One region of the Cytobacillus sp. FSL W7-1323 genome, then DNA from elsewhere that is predicted to be linked to it. Evidence: riboswitches for the same ligand, from Rfam matches in the RefSeq annotation. Region 1 holds a riboswitch; each other region holds the start of a gene.
The links. Region 1 has a riboswitch for cobalamin ahead of MKX67_RS02255 (ABC transporter substrate-binding protein). Riboswitches for the same ligand answer to the same signal wherever they lie in the genome.
Positions count from the first base shown of each region.

Region 2: linked by a shared signal. The riboswitch ahead of MKX67_RS05465 (hypothetical protein) and the one ahead of MKX67_RS02255 (ABC transporter substrate-binding protein) in region 1 are both predicted to bind cobalamin.
Region 3: linked by a shared signal. The riboswitch ahead of MKX67_RS11860 (acyl-CoA dehydrogenase family protein) and the one ahead of MKX67_RS02255 (ABC transporter substrate-binding protein) in region 1 are both predicted to bind cobalamin.

Region 1 covers NZ_CP151998.1:423,794-428,013, reverse strand. The annotation lists gene MKX67_RS02260 (iron ABC transporter permease) at 1-850, opposite strand, end outside; gene MKX67_RS02255 (ABC transporter substrate-binding protein) at 816-1,778, opposite strand; cobalamin riboswitch at 1,885-2,065, opposite strand; gene MKX67_RS02250 (hypothetical protein) at 2,119-2,898, opposite strand; gene mgtE (magnesium transporter) at 3,355-4,220, shown strand, end outside.
Region 2 covers NZ_CP151998.1:1,045,655-1,049,874, reverse strand. The annotation lists gene prpD (2-methylcitrate dehydratase) at 1-1,192, opposite strand, end outside; gene mmgD (citrate synthase) at 1,209-2,330, opposite strand; gene MKX67_RS05465 (hypothetical protein) at 2,275-2,550, opposite strand; cobalamin riboswitch at 2,713-2,916, opposite strand; gene MKX67_RS05460 (MarR family transcriptional regulator) at 3,145-3,588, shown strand; gene MKX67_RS05455 (MFS transporter) at 3,606-4,220, shown strand, end outside.
Region 3 covers NZ_CP151998.1:2,312,077-2,316,296, reverse strand. The annotation lists gene MKX67_RS11865 (YhgE/Pip domain-containing protein) at 1-1,364, shown strand, start outside; cobalamin riboswitch at 1,650-1,835, shown strand; gene MKX67_RS11860 (acyl-CoA dehydrogenase family protein) at 2,036-3,703, shown strand; gene MKX67_RS11855 (NAD(P)-dependent oxidoreductase) at 3,718-4,220, shown strand, end outside.

The sequences.
Region 1 (4,220 bases):
GCGGAATGACTAAGCCGACAAATCCGATTGTACCTGACACTGCTACAGCGGCACCAGTTAAAATCGATCCGGCAATTAAGACCATCATCTTACGTTTCTGTACATTCACCCCGATATGACGAGCTCTTTCTTCGCCGAATGACATCGCATTTAATTCCTTGCTATTGGCAATGAGCATCGCAGAACCAATGATAAAGAAAGGAAGGATGATTTGAACATAGTCCCAACCTCTCATCGATACGCTTCCTAACAACCACCCAATAATCTGTCTCAGTTCATCCCCGGTTAAAGCAATCATTAAGGAAATAAATGCACCTAGAAAAGAACTGAAGATAATACCGGTTAAAATGATTGTCTCTACTCTCATGCCACGATCAATTTGTCGCGCAAAGAAAAGGACAACAATTATCGTTAGAAAAGCTGTTGTAATACTAAATAACGGTAAAGTAAAGGTGCCAACAAACGGAATGGATAAACCGAGAAAGATCGTTAATACAGCACCAACAGAAGCTCCTGAAGACACCCCCAATGTATAAGGGTCTGCTAAAGGGTTCCTTAATAAACCTTGAAAGGCAGCACCTGCTATTGCAAGTGATGCCCCGACGAAGCCCGCCAATACTACTCTAGGCAAGCGAATATTCATAACAATATTACTATGCATTGGATTAACATCATTACTTATCGGTAAACGTAAGATTTCCGCTCCAATGATATTGAATATATCTAACGGTAGCACTGAAACAGTCCCTATAGAAATCCCCATCATCATTGCTACACATAAGAAAACGAACGCACAGAGATAAGCAACACCTCTATTATTTAAATACTTCTGGGTAAATCGCTTTTGCAAGCTCCTCTACTCCTTCTACAAGTCTAGGACCTGTACGAGTTACCTTATCAGAGTGCACATCATAGACTTGCTTCTCTTTAACGGCTGTTACATCTTGCCAACCTTCTCGACTTAAAAGGGTTTCTACCGCATTTTCCGTATAATACCCGTATGTAGTGATAATCACATCAGGATTTTTTTCGATGACAGCTTCCTCGTCAATTTGTGGCCACCCTTCTTCTTCAATTACATTTTCCGCTTGGATTAAATTGAGCATATCATCAATAAATGTTTTTTGACCGGCAGTATATAAAGAAGGAGCTGCAGAGATTTCTACAAAGACAGATTTTTTCTCTTCAACAGACTTTGCTTTTTCTTCAATTTCTGCCAAACGGGTTTTCATTTCCTCAACTGTTTGATTTGCTTCTTCTGTTGCTCCTGTTGCTTTACCAATCATTTCTATGGAATCATATACTTCTTCAAAATTCTGTGCATCATTGACAATAAGAACAGGAATACCAGCATCTCTTAATTGATCTAAGCCTTCAGTACTATTATGCGCTCCTGAATTATGTGCTAATACAACATCTGGATTTAAAGCAATAATTGCTTCTACATTAAATTCTTGTCCACCGATTTTTTCAATATCAGCTACTTCTTCTGGATAATTATCAAAATCAGATACACCGACTACCTTCTCACCTAACCCTAATTCGAAAGCGATTTCAGTATTACTCGGGATTAATGAAACAATCGCTTCTGGTTCCTCTTCAATCACCACTTCTTGATCCGCAGCATCCGTTAATGTTACAGGAAAAGCGCTAGTTTCAGTACTCTCTTCAACCTTCTCTTCTCCATCTTTTTTCGGTTCAGCTGTGTCATTCCCACATCCAGCAAGAATACCTGCTGATAGTAGAATCGAGACTAAAAATAAATACCATTTCTTCATGATTGACCCTCCTTAAAATATAAAACATCCCCATTAGTAGGAGATGTTTGGAAGGAATAATCACGACAAAGAAGCCTTACCAAACACCCCCTATCCTCGTAGGTTACAGTGTTTATGGAAGATAGGCAGGTTTCCTGGCTTATGGTTTATAATCAAAGGCTCCTCCTATACAACATATATAGGAGTTTTCTTTGTTTATTAACCAGTTACAGTGGCGGGACCGCATTGGTTTTACACCAATTTCCCCTATTAAGTCAAAAATTGACACCTATTTCCTTAAATCTACAATTTTCTGTCGATTTTATTATACCTTATCATATTTTGTGGTGCATTATTATTTTTATGAATCAGTTACTTGCCATTCTTTCAGTTTTTTATCAAAAACCAATCTCGCGTCTGGAGTGGCTTCCTTCCTCATTGCTTCGAACTCATCATACATATCATCCATATTAGCGAAATCTCCAACTGTCCAGAGCGGTATATTAATTTTTGTACGTGTCTGCTCACTCTGTTCAAAAGAAATTACCAGGCCTTCCTTCATTAAATTTCTTAATGCCATTAACGCGCCTTCTGGAACTTGCGGATATGTTTTTTTCTTTTTTAGGCCTAATAAAGATTTTTCTACTTTTAAATGCTCCATCTTCATAGCAGCAACGTCGCCAAGCATTTTGTAAAAGTCCTGCCAGTCTCGGTAATAGACCTTATTTAACCAACCGTCATCATGCGCTAAATAACAATAACGATTGCTTAAATGGTTATAGAAAGGTTTCTTTAAATGCTCCTTTACATGACTAAGATATAGGAGCTCAGCAATTGCTTGAGCAGGCAATTCATTTAACGATTCTTCCTCCTCGAAATCTATCCAGCAAAAATCACCATAACTATAAACATCTTCGTTTATTAGTGCTGGCAGGTCTTCATGAGCCACCCAATCAAACATGGTATGTACATTCAGTTCCCCATTATCATACTGATGCTTCACTAATAGAAGATGCCCTGTCCTGTTCTGTAATGATTGCATAAACTCAGAAAATTCAATTCCATAAGAAATAACGGACTGGTCCTTTTCGTTTAATAAGATATAGATGAGATCTCGAACACTATGATTTTTCTTTCGCAATTTAGAAACCTCCGAACTGAAAATAGAAAGACGAAGAGCAAATTCAATAGTACCACCTTAGTTATTACCCTCATACCACACACAATTTCGTTTTACTGCAATAATTTATACTAACTACATGTAAATCATAAACAACCGATACAATGCGTCATTTCATCCATTTCATTTTAGCAAAGATAAGGAAATACGATTATTAAAAAAACATTACAAAATAACTATTTCAATTCCTGAGTTTTGTTCATACCCTAAAAAAACCTTTTTATATCAAACCAATGATAACAATCCACTTCTAACACATACTATGAAAATAACTAATGGATTAGCATACAATCTTAACTTTTAAATCATACATTACTTTAAGAAATCATGATTTTCCCAGTAAAAGAATGGTAAGATAAGCATATAATCTCCGTTTACAATTTAAGGTATATCCTCGGTTGAAAGGACTTGAGCTTTATGATTCAGACGATGACAGAAAACCAAATCGCTTTATTGATCATCAAAGCATTAAAAGATAATAAACAAAAAGAATTTAACAGGATTTTAGATGAACTGCAACCGTATGATATTGCTCAAGCTTATGATCATCTGCCTGAAAAGCATAAGAAGCGCTTCTTATTATTTATGACTGCTGACCGCCTTGCCCAGTTGCTAGAGGAATTGAATAAAGACATGCAGCTTGAGGTTTTAAATAAATTAGAAAATGAGAAAACAGGAAAAGTCTTGGATCTAATGGACAATGACGACCTCGCCCTTTTACTTCATGATATGTCAGCTGAGAAAATAGAAGGTCTCCTTGCCGGTATGAAACAAAGTGAATCTCGCATCATTCAGAATATGATGACCTATCCACCAGAAACTGCCGGGCGCTTAATGACTAACCGTTTTGTATGGATTCGTGATTATTACACAGTCCGAGAAGCAGTAGAGAAGTTAAAATCCTTTGCAGAATATGCTGAAACGATTAATTATTTATACGTGATAGATCAAGACAGAAAATTAGTTGGGGTTGTCTCTCACCGTGACTTACTAATCGCAGAGCCCCTCGAGGTTATCCAAGACATTATGTATGAACGGGTCATCTCAGCTGCAGTGACGACAGACCAAGAAGAAGTTGCAAACATGGTCTTAAAATATGATTTTCTTGCTATTCCAATTGTGAATGAAGAAAATGTGCTAATGGGTATTGCCACTGTTGATGACTTGATGGATGTTGTTGTCCAAGAAGCGAATGAAGATATTGAAAAACTATCCGCTTCCGGTAAGGCAATTGACTTTGATACGAAAGCTTTCGTCGCCGCTTATCGAAGGTTACCGTGGCT
Region 2 (4,220 bases), 620 kb from region 1:
AGCGCTTGTTCGGATCTAAATAATCCTTCGAGTATTGCAGATCTTCCACAACCTCCATCTTCTCTCGTAAGCTGTCTACTCGGGGGTCGCTAGCTACATCATCCTCATAATCCTCAGCGCGAATATTTCCTTTTAATAAACCAATTGCTGTAATGTACTGAATACAGTGATCGCGGTCAGCTGGATTATGTAATGGACCTGTTTTATCGATAATCCTAATCGCTGATTCATGTGTGGTAATCGTAATTCGATCGATATCGTTTAAATCACCTACATCACCATTTTGATGAAGTGAAACGGCACACTCTGCTGCAGTTTGCGCGTGAAATTCCGCCGGATAAGAAACTTTGAATAATACATTTTCCATTACATAAGCACTGAACTTTCTTTGTAGGGTAAGTTTTTGCCCTTTAAACAGAACGTCTTCAAATCCCCAGTTAGGTGCAGATAAGACACTGTTATAGCCCATTTCACCTTTCACAGCCATCATAGCTAACTGAACACCCCTACTTGTCGCATCTCCAGCAGCCCATGATTTTCTTGAGCCCGTATTTGGCGCATGACGATATGTCCTTAATGCAGAATTATCCACCCATGCAAGTGATAATGCATGAATCACTTCTTCTTTTGTTGCACCAAGCATCTTTGCCGTAACAGCAGTTGTTGCCACTTTAACAAACAGTACATGATCTAAACCCACGCGATTTAAACTATTATCTAGCGCTAATATTCCTTGAATTTCATGAGCCTTGATCATCATTTCCAGGACTTCAATCATTTTAACTGGCTCTTTACCCACTGAAAGACGTTGCCTACTTAAATAATCTGCAACTGCCAAAATGCCACCAAGGTTGTCAGAAGGATGCCCCCATTCAGCAGCTAACCATGTATCATTGTAATCCAGCCAGCGAATCATACAGCCAATATTAAATGCACCTCTAATAGGATCTAATTCAAATGATGTACCAGGGACTCTTGTTCCATTAGGTACAACCGTTCCTGGCACAACAGGACCGAGTAGTTTGGTACATTCAGGATAATCAAGCGCTAATATTCCACAACCAATTGTATCGAGCAAGATATAATGTGCTGTGCGATAAGCCTCTTCACTTGTTATTTCATAATCCAATACATAATCAGCAATTTTCGTTAAAATAGCATCGGTTTCAACCTTTTCATTCGTTTTCAGCATTTACTCGTAATCCTCCTCAATTTGGTAAGGTATGGCGTGCACCTGAATAAATGACCCGCGGTCTAAATAAGCGATTGTTTTCATGCTGTTCAATGACATGGGCACATAAACCAACCGTTCTTGCACTAAAGAAAATCGGTGTGTAAAGTGGGATAGGAATCCCTAACATGCCATAAACCGGTGCGGCATAATAATCTAAATTAGGGTATAGCCCTTTCTCTAGCTCCATGATTCTTTCTCCTGCTTCACATTTTCGAAGCAACGAATCATCTCCATACTGTATGGATAACTCCTGTAGAGCTTCCTTCATCATTAATGCTCTTGGGTCCATTTTTTTCATATAAACTCTATGACCAAAGCCCATAATCTTTTCTTTTTTAAATAGTTTTTTATAGAAGAGGCCTTCCAAGCCAGCGACACTTTCCGCTTCATTCAACATGTACATAACCGCTTCATTCGCACCGCCATGCAAGCTACCTTTTAAACTTGCAACTGCACCCGTTAACGCTCCAAATAGATCGGATTGTGTAGAAGCAATTACTCTTGCTGTAAATGTTGAGTTTGGCATTTCATGTTCACTATATAAAAGTAATGACTGGTCAAATACTCTTTCTTCTAAATCGGAAGGTACTCTACCAGTTAACATATAGAAAAAGTTGGCACTATACGATAGGGATTTATCCGGTTCAATTCTCTCCAGACCTTGTAATATACGATAACTGTTAGCTACAATTGTCGGAACTCCTCCAAGTAGGCGATAAGCTCTTTCTTTATTTGCTTGCTTCGACCTATCTTCTAAGGTCGTATCATATCCAGCCAAGCTCGAGATGCCAGTGCGGAGCCCATCCATTGGATGTGTTCCTTTTGGCAAATGAGTAAAAACCTCCATGACGGCCGTCGGTATTTCATAATAGGACTTTAACGTATTAGCTAATGAAGTTTTTTCCTCGTCTGTTGGTAATTGATCTTCTAGAAGTAAATGGATAATATCTAAATAGCTTTTCGTTTTTGAAAGTTGAATTAAGTCATAACCTTTTATGACAATCTCTCCATGAACAGTATCTAAAAATGAGATGCTGGTCTCAGAAGCTATGATTCCCTCTAACCCTGGTATATACTTCTCCTCCATGCTCACAATCATTTTCCTCCCATCCAATTACATCGTGCCTGACAATGCTGTAAGCCCTTTCAGCATTCCTTAAATATATTTGGATCTTCTCTTCTTCTACAGAGAGTGTTCGGATGTCTTCTTTATACTGATCTAATACTTTTCTTAAACTATAACTCTCAGCAGAATAGCTGTTCATCATGATCGTTGATTTCATTATGTTCACATAATAAGGAACGGTTCCAAACAAAGCTTTTTCCTCCGTTCTTGCTCACCTTTTTACCATATCAATCCATTAAAAAAACAACTTCTAGAAAGAAGTTGTTAAGTTCAAACGAATACTAAAATAAACATGCGACCTTGGCATGTATTCATTACCCGTACTTAACACCTCCTATATCCACGTAGGAATTGATGTTTACACTAAACAGGCAGGTCTCCTGGCTTATGGTCAACATGATACGAAACCTTCCCATCTCCAATTTTAGGAAACAGTGGTATCTTTCATATCACTCGCAAATACAGTTGCGGGACAGCGACGGAATCCAACCGTACTTCCCTTTTAAGTAAATAGACAAGCTAGCATTCTATTTACACCTATTTTTGAAAATATTAAGTTGTTCTATTTAAATATATCAATATTTTAGAAAATTGACAATTATTTTCTTAATCGCACTACTTTTCACTTTAAAATTAACACTTTTTATTATAACAATTTAAATGTCGCCTACAAACATATCTTAAAAGAAATACAATTTTAACATAACATTTACCATTTTACAGAAAAAAAGCTATCGCCCATAGACAGACAAGACGGCTTTTTGTTATAGTATATTAGTTACCATTGATAACTATTTTAAATGAGGTGAATATTATTATTGCTAGCCAAAGGTTCTTTCATCACTTTATGATGCTTTATCGCCCTTTTGAGAATAGACTAAACAGCTTATTAACGAAACATCAATTACAACGGGCACAGTGGACAATCCTTTATTATCTCTACCATTTTGGTCCAACAACTTTAGTAGAGATTGCTGCGTATCAAGGTGTTGAAAAGCCAACAGTCACGAGGACAATAAATCAGCTTGAGGAATATGGATATGTAGAAAAAATCCCAAGCATGGATAAACGTGAAAAGAAAATGAAAATAACGAACGAAGGTGAGCACATATACAAAAAAATCCGCATTCCGATTGATCAATTCGAAATGGAAATATTAGAGGGAATCACACCTGAAGAACAAGAAGAATGTATTCGTATTTTTGATAGTATTAAAAGCAATTTGTAAGGAGGAAGAAAAAGAAAATGAGTTCAACAAAAGAAAAATTATGGACCAAGGACTTTATCACCGTTTCTTCCGTAAACTTTTTTCTAACATTAGTGTTTTATTTATTAATGGTTACAATTGCCGTGTATGCCGTTGAAGCACATCACGCAACCGCCAGCCAAGCTGGCTTAGTTACTGGCATATTTATTATAGGAACATTGGTAGGAAGATTGTTTATAGGTAAATATATTGATCGTATTGGACGGAAGAAGACTTTAATCATTGGCTTACTATTATTTAGTTTATCAACAAGTCTTTATTTTATTGAAATTGATGTCAATTTCTTACTTATTACCCGCTTTATCCACGGTTTAACATTAGGGATGGCAAGTACAGCAAGTGGTACAATTGTCGCTTCAGTTATTCCGCAAACAAGGAAAGGTGAAGGAATCGGCTATTTTAGTATGAGTAATACTTTAGCGACGGCAATAGGACCTTTTATCGGTATGTTAATGAGTCAATACACAACTTTTCATACGATTTTCATTTTTTGTTTGATTCTTGGTATTATTGGCCTACTTATCGGGTTAACGGTGAATGTGAAAGAGTTAACTGAAGATCAGAAAGCTCAATTTCAATCATCTGGTTTTCAA
Region 3 (4,220 bases), 1.9 Mb from region 1:
TAGAAGCGAATGAAGGTAAGCATTCTTCATTCTCTGAAAATTATATGCTGCAAATTAGCATACCGCTGAACACTGAAAAATTCAAGGATATAAAAGCCGAGAATGCCACTGTTGCACAATCCGGCAAAGATAAGCAGCTCACTTTTACCGTTATGCCGGAGCAGGAAGAAGTATTTACGATTGAGGCAGAAACAAATCATTTTGAAACAGAAGGTGTGCAAATATCTGCTTTACCTGCTTCACTTGCCATTGATAGCCCAGATACTGAAGAATTGACGAGTGAGTTTCACTCATTAACTGAGGCAATTGGTGACATTCATCATGGTGTCGGAGACTTAGCAATAGGAATGAATGAACTATCATCAGGCTTACGGTCTTTAGAGGGTGGGTCTGCACAATATAAAAAAGGACTAAATGAATTAAGTCAGTCTGGTAACCAATTAACAGAAGGATCAGCACAAATAAATAATACTTTATCTTTGATTAAAGATGAGATGAAACAAGCCAGTGGCGTAAGTGGTATTGGGGAACTCGAGAATGTAACAATCGATCTGCCTGAGGTAGCGGATAATCTAGAACAAGCAGCAAATGATGTAGACCAAGTAGTTGTTAATTATAATGAGGTAAAAACACAAATCAATCGTGCTCTGGAGCAGATACCAGATAACCAAATTTCAGATAAAGAGATAAATAAATTATATGAAAGTAATGCGGATAAAGAGGTAATTGATCAATTGGTAGAAACCTATAGAGGGACAAAAGCTGCTCAAGAAGTTCTACTACTAGCCAAAGATAACCTTACAGACATGGTTGAACCGCTATCAACCTTTAGTCAATCAATGAGAGAAGCAGCAGGTAACCTTCGTGCAATATCATCTAATATAGACGAATCTATTCTTCAAATTGACATTGATGAAGGGTTAAAACAATTGACATCTGGTGTTGAAGAAATGGTATCTAACTATAATCAATTCCACCAAGGGTTACTTGCTTATACAGGCGGTGTTTCTGAATTAAGTACATCATATAGTGACATCCATGAAGGAATTAGCGGTTCTCTATCTGGAGCTGAGCAACTAACGAAAGGAGCTGGCTCGCTTCATAATGGAACTGGACAATTACATGATGCAACTAAAGACATTCCTGATGAGGTGACAAAAGAAGTGGATGAAATGATATCGCAATATGATAAATCTGATTATGAGCCAATTTCTTTTGTATCAGATAAAAATAATGAAAAGTTGGAACTAGTCCAATTTGTCATCCAAACAGATAAGATTAAAATAAAAGATAACAAAGAAGATGTAAAAGAAACAAAAGATAAAGTAGGATTCTTCGAGAAACTTCTTAACTTATTTAAGTAAACTTGAAAAACACGCCACTGCAATCTAGGAGGCGTGTTTCTCTTTTCGGTGGTAAATTTATATAAACCTTTCATGTTACATCAAACGATCGGTCAAAATGAAGAATTAGGCTTTCTTCTACTCGGGTTGTAGGAGTGGATTTAATCAATGACTCTAGCTTATATTGTGGTTGGAAGAAAAATGATAAAGAGCCTAACTTTTTCATCATTTTAAGCTGAGAATACATATTCTAAAAAATAAATTGTAAATTTTCCGAAAAATTGATATATTGTTAGTGTGAAAACTAAATAAGCTAAATAAACAGGTGCTTGTTCATCAAGCTTAAAAGGGAAACCGGTTAGACTCCGGTGCTGTCCCGCAACTGTATATGCGAGCGGATTGTACATAACCACTTATTCATTATTGAATGGGGAAGGAGCAAATCCGCCACGACCATAAGCCAGGAGACCTGCCTGTTTTAGCCAACATCATTACCTACGCGGATAGGGGGTGTTAAGTGCGGATAGAAGAACATGTATATAACACTACACATGTTTATTTGTTTGTCCACTCGTTACTTAACAACTTCTTTTAATAGGAGTTGTTTTTTGTTTGAAGGAGGTTTGCTTCTTAGTACTGATTTGAGCAAGCGCTCAATCAAAGGAGATAGAAAGATGTAAAGGGAGTGCACGATGGCGAAGCTAAAAAAAACGCTAGAAGAAAAGGGAGATATTTTTTCTCCTGAAGATTTTCTTGAAGAGGAACAACTCATTGCACAAACGGCAGAATTATTTATTAAGAATGAAGTGTTGCCCCAAATGGATTCATTAGAAAAAAAGAACTATGAAGTGGCTAAGAATCTGTTTAAAAAATCAGGGGAACTTGGTCTACTTGCTATTGATGTACCTGAAGATTATGGCGGGTTTGCACTTGGTAAAAAATTATCCGGGCTTATTGCTGAAAAGATAGGATACGGTGGGGCTTTTAGTGTTTCCTATAATATTCATGTAGGTGTTGGCACATTACCGTATGTTTATTTTGGTTCAGAAGCACAAAAACAAAAGTATTTACCACAACTCATCTCTGGGGATTGGATTGGTGCTTATGCCTTAACGGAAGCAGGAGCTGGATCAGACGCACTTTCACCTAAAACAAGAGCTATTTACAACAGCAAGAGTGATAGTTGGATAATAAATGGGGAAAAACAATGGATTACCAATGCTCACATAGCAAATGTGTTTGTTGTGTTTTGCCAAACAAATGACGGGATGACTGCTTTTATTGTTGAAAAAAACACAGCAGGCGTATCTATTGGTGCAGAAGAAGAAAAGATGGGTATTCATGGATCATCAACAGCTACTCTTATATTGGAAGATGTCGTTGTGCCATCCGCTAATATACTAGGAGAAAAAGGAAAAGGTCATCAAGTTGCCATGAATATATTAAATCTTGCTAGATTGAAGCTAGCTTTCTCGAATATTGGCACAGCTAAACAAGCCTTCAACTTTTCTCTTAGCTATGCGAAAGAGAGACAACAATTTGATAGAGCGCTGGTTGAATTTACGTTGATACAAGAAAAATTAGCTGAAATGGCGACATCTATTTATGCAAGTGAAAGTGCCGCTTATCGCACAGCAGATATGATTGATCAAGCTCCAACGGATGAAGGAATCACCTCTTTAAAAGCATTCGCAATGGAATGTGCCATAAACAAAGTACGATGCTCTGAAATGCTTGGGCATGTAACAGATGAGGCCGTTCAAATTCACGGTGGATACGGTTATATGAGAGATTACGATGTTGAGCGACTATATAGGGATGCTCGAATCAGTCGTATCTTTGAAGGAACAAACGAAATCAATCGCTTAACCATAGCAAAAAACTTACTTCACAAACACTCATCTAAAGATATCACAATCAATACCCCGACACCATTACACCGAGATAGAAACAGCCAATTTATTGAGTTAGGAAAAGAACTGTTATCGCTGTCTTTGAAAGCGGTTTCAAATGCAAAGATTGATATTAATAGAGAACAGCAGTATGCACGTCTTTTAGCTAATATCATCACAGAACTATACACAATGGAAGCGACTTATATGCGGACTTCAAAACTGCAACATCGAAAACAAAATCAAAAGTGGAAAGATTTAGCGACTGATATTAAATGCGAACAATGCTTTCAATATTTGAAACAACAAACGATTAGCCTGATTTCAGCAGCGATACTTGATGAAAAAGAACGATTCGTTGCATTCGCAAATATTGAAAATTACCAAATCCCACTCTACAGCAATCTGTTATTGAAAAAAAGGCAATTAGCACAAATACTTATTGATCAACCAAAATTACTGAAATGAAGGGAGCTAAAATGATGGGTGAGAAAATCGGTTTTATTGGTTTAGGGAATATGGGTTTACCGATGGCGCAAAGCTTATTATCAGAAGGCAATGAAGTGTACGGCATCGACCTCAACAAAGATGCTGAAGCGGCATTGCTAAGGTCGGGAGGTGTGATTGGATTATCAATCAAAAATATCATAAAGCAAGTAAATTTTATTTTCACAAGCTTACCTTCAATGAAAGCGGTGGAAGAAATCTATTTAGGTGAGGAAGGATTGATTACAAAAGGACGGGAAGGCATTGTCCTGATTGATACAAGTACTGTTGCTCCTAGCTTGAATCAAAAATTAGCAGAAGAAGCAAAAAAGAAGAGGATTCATTTTCTTGCTGCTCCTGTCAGTGGGGGTGTAATCGGTGCTGAAAATCGTACTTTAACCATTATGGTCGGTGGTCCTAAACAAGCTTTCGAGCAATCCCAACCATTGTTAAATATTCTTGGAGAGAATATTTTTCATGTGAATGAACGAATTGAAAG